2 regions of the Pseudomonas sp. SWRI18 genome follow, and region 1 is predicted to be linked to the other one. Evidence: predicted binding sites of a transcription regulator. Region 1 holds the regulator's gene; the other holds the start of a gene.
The links. The regulator FliA, encoded in region 1, starts transcription of late flagellar genes. The targets are predictions, from matches to a motif close to CTAAAGTTTNNNNNNNNNNNGCCGNTAA.
Positions count from the first base shown of each region.

Region 1 (3,662 bases):
TGCAAGCGATTCACGCGGCCAAGCCATGTAGCCTGCGTCTAAGCAAGACAAGGTAAAGAAATAAAATGGGCAGCATGCATCCCGTACAGGTGATCGCGGTGACCGGCGGCAAAGGTGGCGTCGGGAAAACTAACGTGTCAGTGAATTTGTCCCTGGCCCTGGCAGAGCTTGGCCGCCGCGTCATGCTGCTGGATGCTGACCTGGGGCTGGCGAACGTCGACGTTCTGCTGGGGCTGACGCCCAAGCACACCCTCGCCGATGTGATCGAGGGCCGCTGCGAGCTGCGCGATGTGCTGTTGCAGGGCCCCGGTGGCATCCGCATCGTGCCGGCCGCCTCCGGTACCCAGAGCATGGTGCACCTGAGCCCGGCGCAGCATGCCGGCCTGATCCAGGCCTTCAGCGACATAGGCGACAACCTCGACGTGCTGGTGATCGACACCGCCGCCGGGATCGGCGAGTCCGTGGTCAGCTTTGTGCGCGCCGCGCAGGAAGTGCTGCTGGTGGTCTGCGATGAACCCACCTCGATCACCGACGCCTACGCCCTGATCAAACTGCTTAATCGCGACTACGGCATGAACCGCTTCCGCGTCCTGGCCAACATGGCCCAGAGCCCGCAGGAAGGGCGCAACCTGTTCGCCAAGTTGACCAAGGTCACGGATCGCTTTCTCGATGTCGCCTTACAATACGTTGGCGCAGTTCCCTACGACGAGTGTGTGCGCAAGGCTGTGCAAAAGCAGCGTGCGGTCTACGAAGCGTTCCCTCGTTCCAAATGCGCATTGGCGTTCAAGGCTATTGCCCAGAAGGTCGATACCTGGCCGTTGCCCGCCAATCCGCGGGGGCATCTGGAGTTTTTCGTCGAGCGATTGGTGCATCAGACGAGCGCAGGACCGGTGCTATGACAGCGAACGGCTACAACGCCTATAAGAAATCCGCCCGTGACAGCCAGGGCGAGTTGATCGAGCGCTACGCGCCGTTGGTCAAGCGCATTGCCTACCACCTGTTGGCACGCCTGCCCGCGAGCGTCCAGGTCGAAGACTTGATCCAGGCCGGCATGATCGGCCTGCTCGAAGTGTCGACCAAATATGACGCGAGCAAGGGTGCCAGTTTCGAGACGTATGCGGGGATCCGTATCCGTGGCGCGATGCTCGACGAGGTGCGCAAGGGTGATTGGGCGCCGCGTTCGGTGCACCGCAATACGCGCATGGTCAGTGACGCAATTCGCGCAATTGAAGCAAAAACCGGTCGCGACGCTAAAGATCACGAAGTTGCGGCCGAACTCCAATTGAGTCTCGACGATTATTACGGGATTTTGAACGATACCTTGGGCAGCCGCCTGTTCAGTTTCGACGACCTGTTGCAGGACGGCGAACACGAAGGGCTGCATGAGGACGGCGCGAGCGCTCATATGGAGCCATCGCGCGACCTGGAGGATGAACGCTTCCAGGGGGCGTTGGCGGACGCGATTGCCAATTTGCCGGAGCGTGAGCGGCTGGTGTTGGCGCTGTACTACGACGAAGAGCTGAACCTCAAGGAAATCGGTGAGGTCCTGGGGGTCAGCGAATCGCGGGTCAGCCAGTTGCATAGCCAGTGCGCAGCCCGCTTGCGGGGGCGTTTGGGAGAGTGGCGAGCGCGCTGACAGGCAGTGTGGGGGGCACTGCAGACGATACCGCGAGGGCGCCAAGCCTTTGCGGGTTCGGCCCGTGGTGCCCCCGGCAGTCCTTTTTGTGTAATGCCTGTTGATTGAAATGGCGCGTCCAGGTGCTGGGCGCGTTTAAGACTGCTTGGAGGTCGAATTGGACAAGAACATGAAAATCCTCATCGTTGATGACTTCTCAACGATGCGGCGGATCATAAAAAACCTGTTGCGTGACCTTGGGTTCACTAACACGGTCGAGGCGGACGACGGCATTACCGCGATTCCGATCCTCAACAGCGGGAGCATCGACTTTCTGGTAACGGACTGGAACATGCCTGGCATGACCGGTATCGACTTGCTGCGCCACGTGCGTGCCGACGAAAAACTGCGCAGCCTTCCCGTGTTGATGGTGACCGCCGAAGCCAAGCGTGAGCAGATCATCGAAGCCGCCCAAGCCGGGGTAAACGGTTACGTGGTCAAGCCATTCACTGCATTGGCCTTGAAAGAGAAGATCGAAAAAATCTTCGAACGCATCCACGGCTAATGCCATCGCGGGGGAGCTATGGAGCATAAAGAAACGTCACAGGGCGACTTTGAGTCGACCCTGAAAAAGCATGCTCACCAGTTGGTCGAAAGCCTTGAAAAAGGCCAGTTCGGCGACGCGGTGCAGTTAATCCATGAGCTCAACCAGACCCGTGACCGCGGCCTGTACCAGGAAGTGGGCAAGCTCACGCGCGAGCTGCACAGTGCGATCGTCAATTTCCAGATTGACCCGCACATGCCCCAGGCCGAAGAAATCTCGCAGATCACCGATGCCACCGAACGCCTGTCCTATGTGGTCAGGCTGACCGAGGCGGCGGCCAACCGCACCATGGACCTGGTGGAAAACGCCACGCCTTTGGTCAATGGCATGGCCACCGAAGCCCAGGCGCTCAGCGTTGACTGGGGCCGTTTCATGCGCCGTGAAGTCGGGGCTGAAGAGTTCCGTGAATTGGCGCGTCGGGTCGAAGGGTTCTTGTCACGCAGCGAGCAGGAAAACCGCACGGTTTCCAGCAACCTCAACGACATTCTGCTCGCCCAGGATTACCAGGACCTTACCGGCCAGGTGATCAAGCGTGTGACCCAATTGGTCACCGAAGTGGAAAGCAACTTGCTCAAATTAGTGCTGATGGCAGGCCAGGTAGACCGCTTTGCAGGCATCGAACATGACCGCGAAGCGATCCTCTCGGAAAAAGATCCACAAAAACATCTCGCCAAGGGTGAAGGTCCGCAGATTCATGCCGATAAACGTGAAGACGTTGTATCGGGTCAAGATGATGTCGATGACCTGTTATCCAGTTTAGGCTTCTAAGGAGCACACCCATGAGCTTCGGCGCCGATGAAGAAATCCTTCAGGATTTCCTTGTAGAGGCCGGCGAAATTTTAGAGCAACTGTCCGAGCAACTGGTCGAGCTGGAAAGCCGACCGGATGATGCGAACCTGCTCAATGCAATTTTTCGCGGTTTTCACACTGTAAAAGGGGGCGCCGGCTTCCTCCAGCTCCATGAGCTGGTGGAGTGCTGCCACATCGCCGAGAACGTGTTCGACATCCTGCGCAAGGGTGAGCGTCAGGTTGACTCGGAATTGATGGACGTGATTCTCGAAGCACTGGACGCGGTCAATGGCATGTTCAGCCAAGTGCGTGAACGTGCACCGGTTACCGCCGCCACCCCGGAACTGCTGGCCGCCCTGGCGCGCTATGCAGAGCCTGCCGACCTGTCCGCCGCCCCGGTGGCTGAGGCTGCACCGGAGCCTGTGGCGCAAGCCGAGCCGGATGTGACCGACAGCGAGTTTGAGCAACTGCTCAACTCCCTCAGCGCGGTGAAGGCCGAGGCCGAAGCACCGGCCGCCGTTGCGCCGCCGGCGGCACCGACCAGCGAAGACATCTCCGATGCAGAGTTCGAATCCCTGCTCGACCAGTTGCATGGCAAAGGCCAGTTCGCGGCCGACGCCGTGGCGCCTGCGGCTGCCGCAAGCACCGCTGTGG
Region 1 covers NZ_JACCQQ010000030.1:3,735-7,396, forward strand. Annotated here, with positions in the region: gene fleN (flagellar synthesis regulator FleN) at 66-899, shown strand; gene fliA (RNA polymerase sigma factor FliA) at 896-1,636, shown strand; gene H0Z09_RS24750 (chemotaxis response regulator CheY) at 1,806-2,180, shown strand; gene H0Z09_RS24755 (protein phosphatase CheZ) at 2,199-2,987, shown strand; gene H0Z09_RS24760 (chemotaxis protein CheA) at 2,999-3,662, shown strand, end outside.

Region 2 (3,662 bases), on a different contig from region 1:
TGACCTCGCGCCCTCGCCTGACGGCACCGGCACGGGTCCATTGCCACCAACCGTAGAGTTGCAGCGCGGCGTACACCACTTGCAGCAACATGTCGGAATAGAGTTTCACGTCGAAGAACACCCAGGTGTAGAGCAGCACCATCACCAGGCCGATGGGCCAGCACCAGGGGTTCTGTTTGACGGTCAGCCACACGGCGATCACCCCCAGGGCAGCGGCGAAGAGTTCAAGCCCGGACATGGTGGTTCCTCGGGACGGTGGGAGAGGGCGCAGATTGTAACCAAAGAAACGTGGAGGTAGGAATTGGCTCTTGTAGTGAGCGGGCTTGCCCCGCGCCGGGCTGCGTAGCGGCCCCCATAAAAACACCGCGTTCTGTCTGGCAGAGCGCGGTGTCTGGTTTTAGGGCGGCTTCGCCCCCCAGCGCGGGACAAGCCCGCTCACTACAGTCACACTTTGAACTGGCGCAGCAGCCCATCGAGCTGTTCGCTCAGGCCGCGCAACTGCGCGCTGGCCACGCTCGACTGCTCCGCCGCCAACGCCGTGCTGTGGGACAGACTGGCAGCCTGGGTGACGTTCTGGTTGATGTCTTCCACCACGTGGGCCTGCTGCAGGGTGGCGCTGGCAATCGAGGCGTTGAGGCCATTGAGATTGCGCAAGGCCTGGCCGATGGCGGTGAGGCTGGCCCCGGCCTGGCCGGCCTGTTCGATGGTCAGTTGCGATGCGCTGTGGCTGTCGCTGATCACCTTGACCGCCGCTTCCGAGTGACCTTGCAGGCGTTCGATCATGCCCTGGATCTCGGCGGTGGACTTTTGCGTGCGCTGGGCCAGCAGCCGTACTTCATCGGCGACCACGGCAAAGCCACGGCCTTGTTCGCCGGCGCGTGCCGCTTCAATCGCCGCATTGAGGGCCAGCAGGTTGGTCTGGTCGGCAATGGAGCGAATGACTTCAAGCACACTGCCTATCTGGGTACTTTCAGCGGACAGGGTACGGATCACGTCCACCGCATTGCTGATGGTGCCGGAAAGCTGGTCGATCTGCTGCAGGCTGCCGTCGATATTGACCTGGCCCTGTTGCGCCTGGGCCTGGGCATCACGCATTTCGCTGGCGGCGTGTTCGGCGTTCTTGGCCACGTCCTGCACGCCGTAGGTAACTTCGTTGATCGCGGTCGCCACCAGTTCCATCTGCTGGGACTGCTGCTGGCTGCGGTCGTGGGCCTGGGTCGCGTTGTTGCCCAGCTCCTGTGACGACTGGCCCAGGGCGTTGGCGCAGACCTGCAACTGGCCGACCACCTGGCGCAGCTTGGCGGTGAAGCTGTTGAAGTGTTGCGACAGTTGGGTGACTTCGTCCTGGCCGTGGGTGTCGAGGCTGCGGGTCAGGTCGCTTTCGCCGCTGGCGATATTGCCCATGGCGTTCACCGCAGCCTGCAACGGCCGCACGATACTGCGGGCGATCAGCGACACCAGCAAGCCCATCGCCAGTGCGATACCCAGGCCGATAAACGAGGCTTTCCACACCTGCGCGCTGAACTCGGCCTGCACATCGTCCACGTACACGCCGGAACCGATGATCCAGCCCCACGGCTCGAACAAGTGGATATACGAGGTTTTCGCCACTGGCGCGTCGGCACCCGGTTTCGGCCAGCGGTAGTTGACGATGCCGGCGCCCTTGGCCTTGGCCAGGTTCACGAACTCGTTGAACACCGCAAAGCCGTCGGGGTCGCGGATCGCCGAAAGGTTCTGGCCGTCGAGCTTGGGGTTGGCCGGATGCATGATCATCACGGGCGTGAGGTCGTTGATCCAGAAATAATCGTCATGATCGTAGCGCAAGCCACGCACCGCGCTCAGGGCTTGTTTCTGCGCGGCGTCGCGGGTCAGCACGCCGGTGGTTTCCAGGCCGTGATAAAACGTCAGGATCCCGCTGGCGGTCTCGACTACGTACTGGGTCTGGTGGCGCTTGGCCTGGTACAGGTCCTCATGGATCTGCTTGAGCATCAGCAAACCCAGGGCCAGCAGCATCAGCACGGCGACTATCAGGATCAGCCAGAGGCGCCGGCTGATCGACATATTGCGCAAACTGTTCATCGTCCTGTCACTCCGTGCTTTTTATAATTGTGGGCGCTGCATCGACTTTTCCGCCTTGTCTGATAGGCTTTCGGCCCGTATTCGGAAAACCTGAGTACTGTCTGATTTTTCACAAGATTTTTGCCGGTCAGGGTTGCTACCCAACACCATGTCTTGTCGTCAGTGAACCATTAAAAAGATCAACGAGGCTTGCCGTGGAGCAAGACCTTAGGGGGAAGCATGGATTTTTGGACCGCCATTCAGGCAGTGATTCTGGGCATTGTGGAGGGGCTTACCGAGTTCCTGCCGATTTCCAGCACCGGCCACCAGATCATCGTCGCCGATTTGCTCGACTTTTCCGGCGACCGCTTCAACGCGTTCAATATCATCATCCAGCTGGGCGCCATCCTGGCGGTGGTGTGGGAGTTTCGCGGCAAGATTTTCGAAGTGGTCAAGGGCCTGCCGACCCAGCGCAAGGCCCAGCGATTCACCGCCAACCTGCTGATCGCCTTTATGCCGGCGGTGGTGCTGGGGGTGATTTTCGCCGACGTGATTCACCACTATCTGTTCAACCCGATTACCGTCGCCACCGCCCTGGTCGTGGGCGGCGTGATCATGTTGTGGGCCGAGCGGCGCGTGCATGAAGTACACGCCGAAACCGTCGATGACATCACCTGGAAAGACGCGCTCAAGGTCGGCCTGGCCCAGTGCCTGGCAATGATTCCGGGCACCTCGCGTTCGGGCTCGACCATTATCGGCGGCCTGTTGTTCGGGCTGTCACGCAAGACGGCCACCGAGTTCTCGTTTTTCCTGGCGATGCCAACCATGGTCGGCGCGGCGGTGTATTCGGGCTACAAGTACCGTGACCTGTTCCAGCCGGCGGACCTGCCGGTGTTCATCATCGGCTTTGTGACCTCGTTCATCTTCGCAATGATTGCAGTCAAGGGCTTGCTCAAGTTCATCGCCAGCCACAGTTACGCCGCGTTTGCCTGGTACCGCATTGCGTTTGGCCTGCTGATTTTGGCGACGTGGCAGTTCGGCTGGATCGACTGGGCGGCCGCCAAGGCATGACGATCCAGCACCCGCGCCTCAAAGCGCTGATCTTTGTGCTGCTGTGCGCGGCGCCGTTGGTGGGGGCGGTGTTGGTGTGGCAACGCGGCGAAACGCTGATCCCGCTGGCGGCCTATGGGGTGGTCAGCCTGGTCGCGTTCTTCCTTTACTGGAGCGACAAGCGCAAGGCCCGCACCGACAGTTGGCGCACTCCGGAAAACATCCTGCACGCCGTGGAACTGGCGGGCGGCTGGCCTGGGGCGTTGATTGCCCAGCAGGTGTTCCGGCACAAGACACGCAAGGTGTCTTACCAAGTGCTGTTCTGGGTGATCGTGTTGCTGCACCAGGTGTTCTGGCTCGACCAGTTGTTCCTGGGCGGCACCTTGTTATCCGTGCTCTAGCAATAACCCGATCTGCGTGCGCTTGGGCAGTTTGCTCACCACCAGCTGGTGCGAGCGCTGCAACAAGCCACGCAGTTCCTCGGCGCCCAGCGGGTAAGGCGTGTTCATGATGATCCATTGCGCGCGGGCCAGGTACGGCGCGGGGTGGATGCC
Region 2 covers NZ_JACCQQ010000005.1:239,348-243,009, reverse strand. Annotated here, with positions in the region: gene pnuC (nicotinamide riboside transporter PnuC) at 1-238, opposite strand, end outside; gene H0Z09_RS08675 (methyl-accepting chemotaxis protein) at 445-2,079, opposite strand; gene H0Z09_RS08670 (undecaprenyl-diphosphate phosphatase) at 2,299-3,129, shown strand; gene H0Z09_RS08665 (DUF1294 domain-containing protein) at 3,126-3,509, shown strand; gene H0Z09_RS08660 (MmcQ/YjbR family DNA-binding protein) at 3,495-3,662, opposite strand, start outside.
Region 2: H0Z09_RS08675 (methyl-accepting chemotaxis protein) is a predicted target of FliA. The motif match lies at 2,147-2,174, and genes of this name have one in related genera.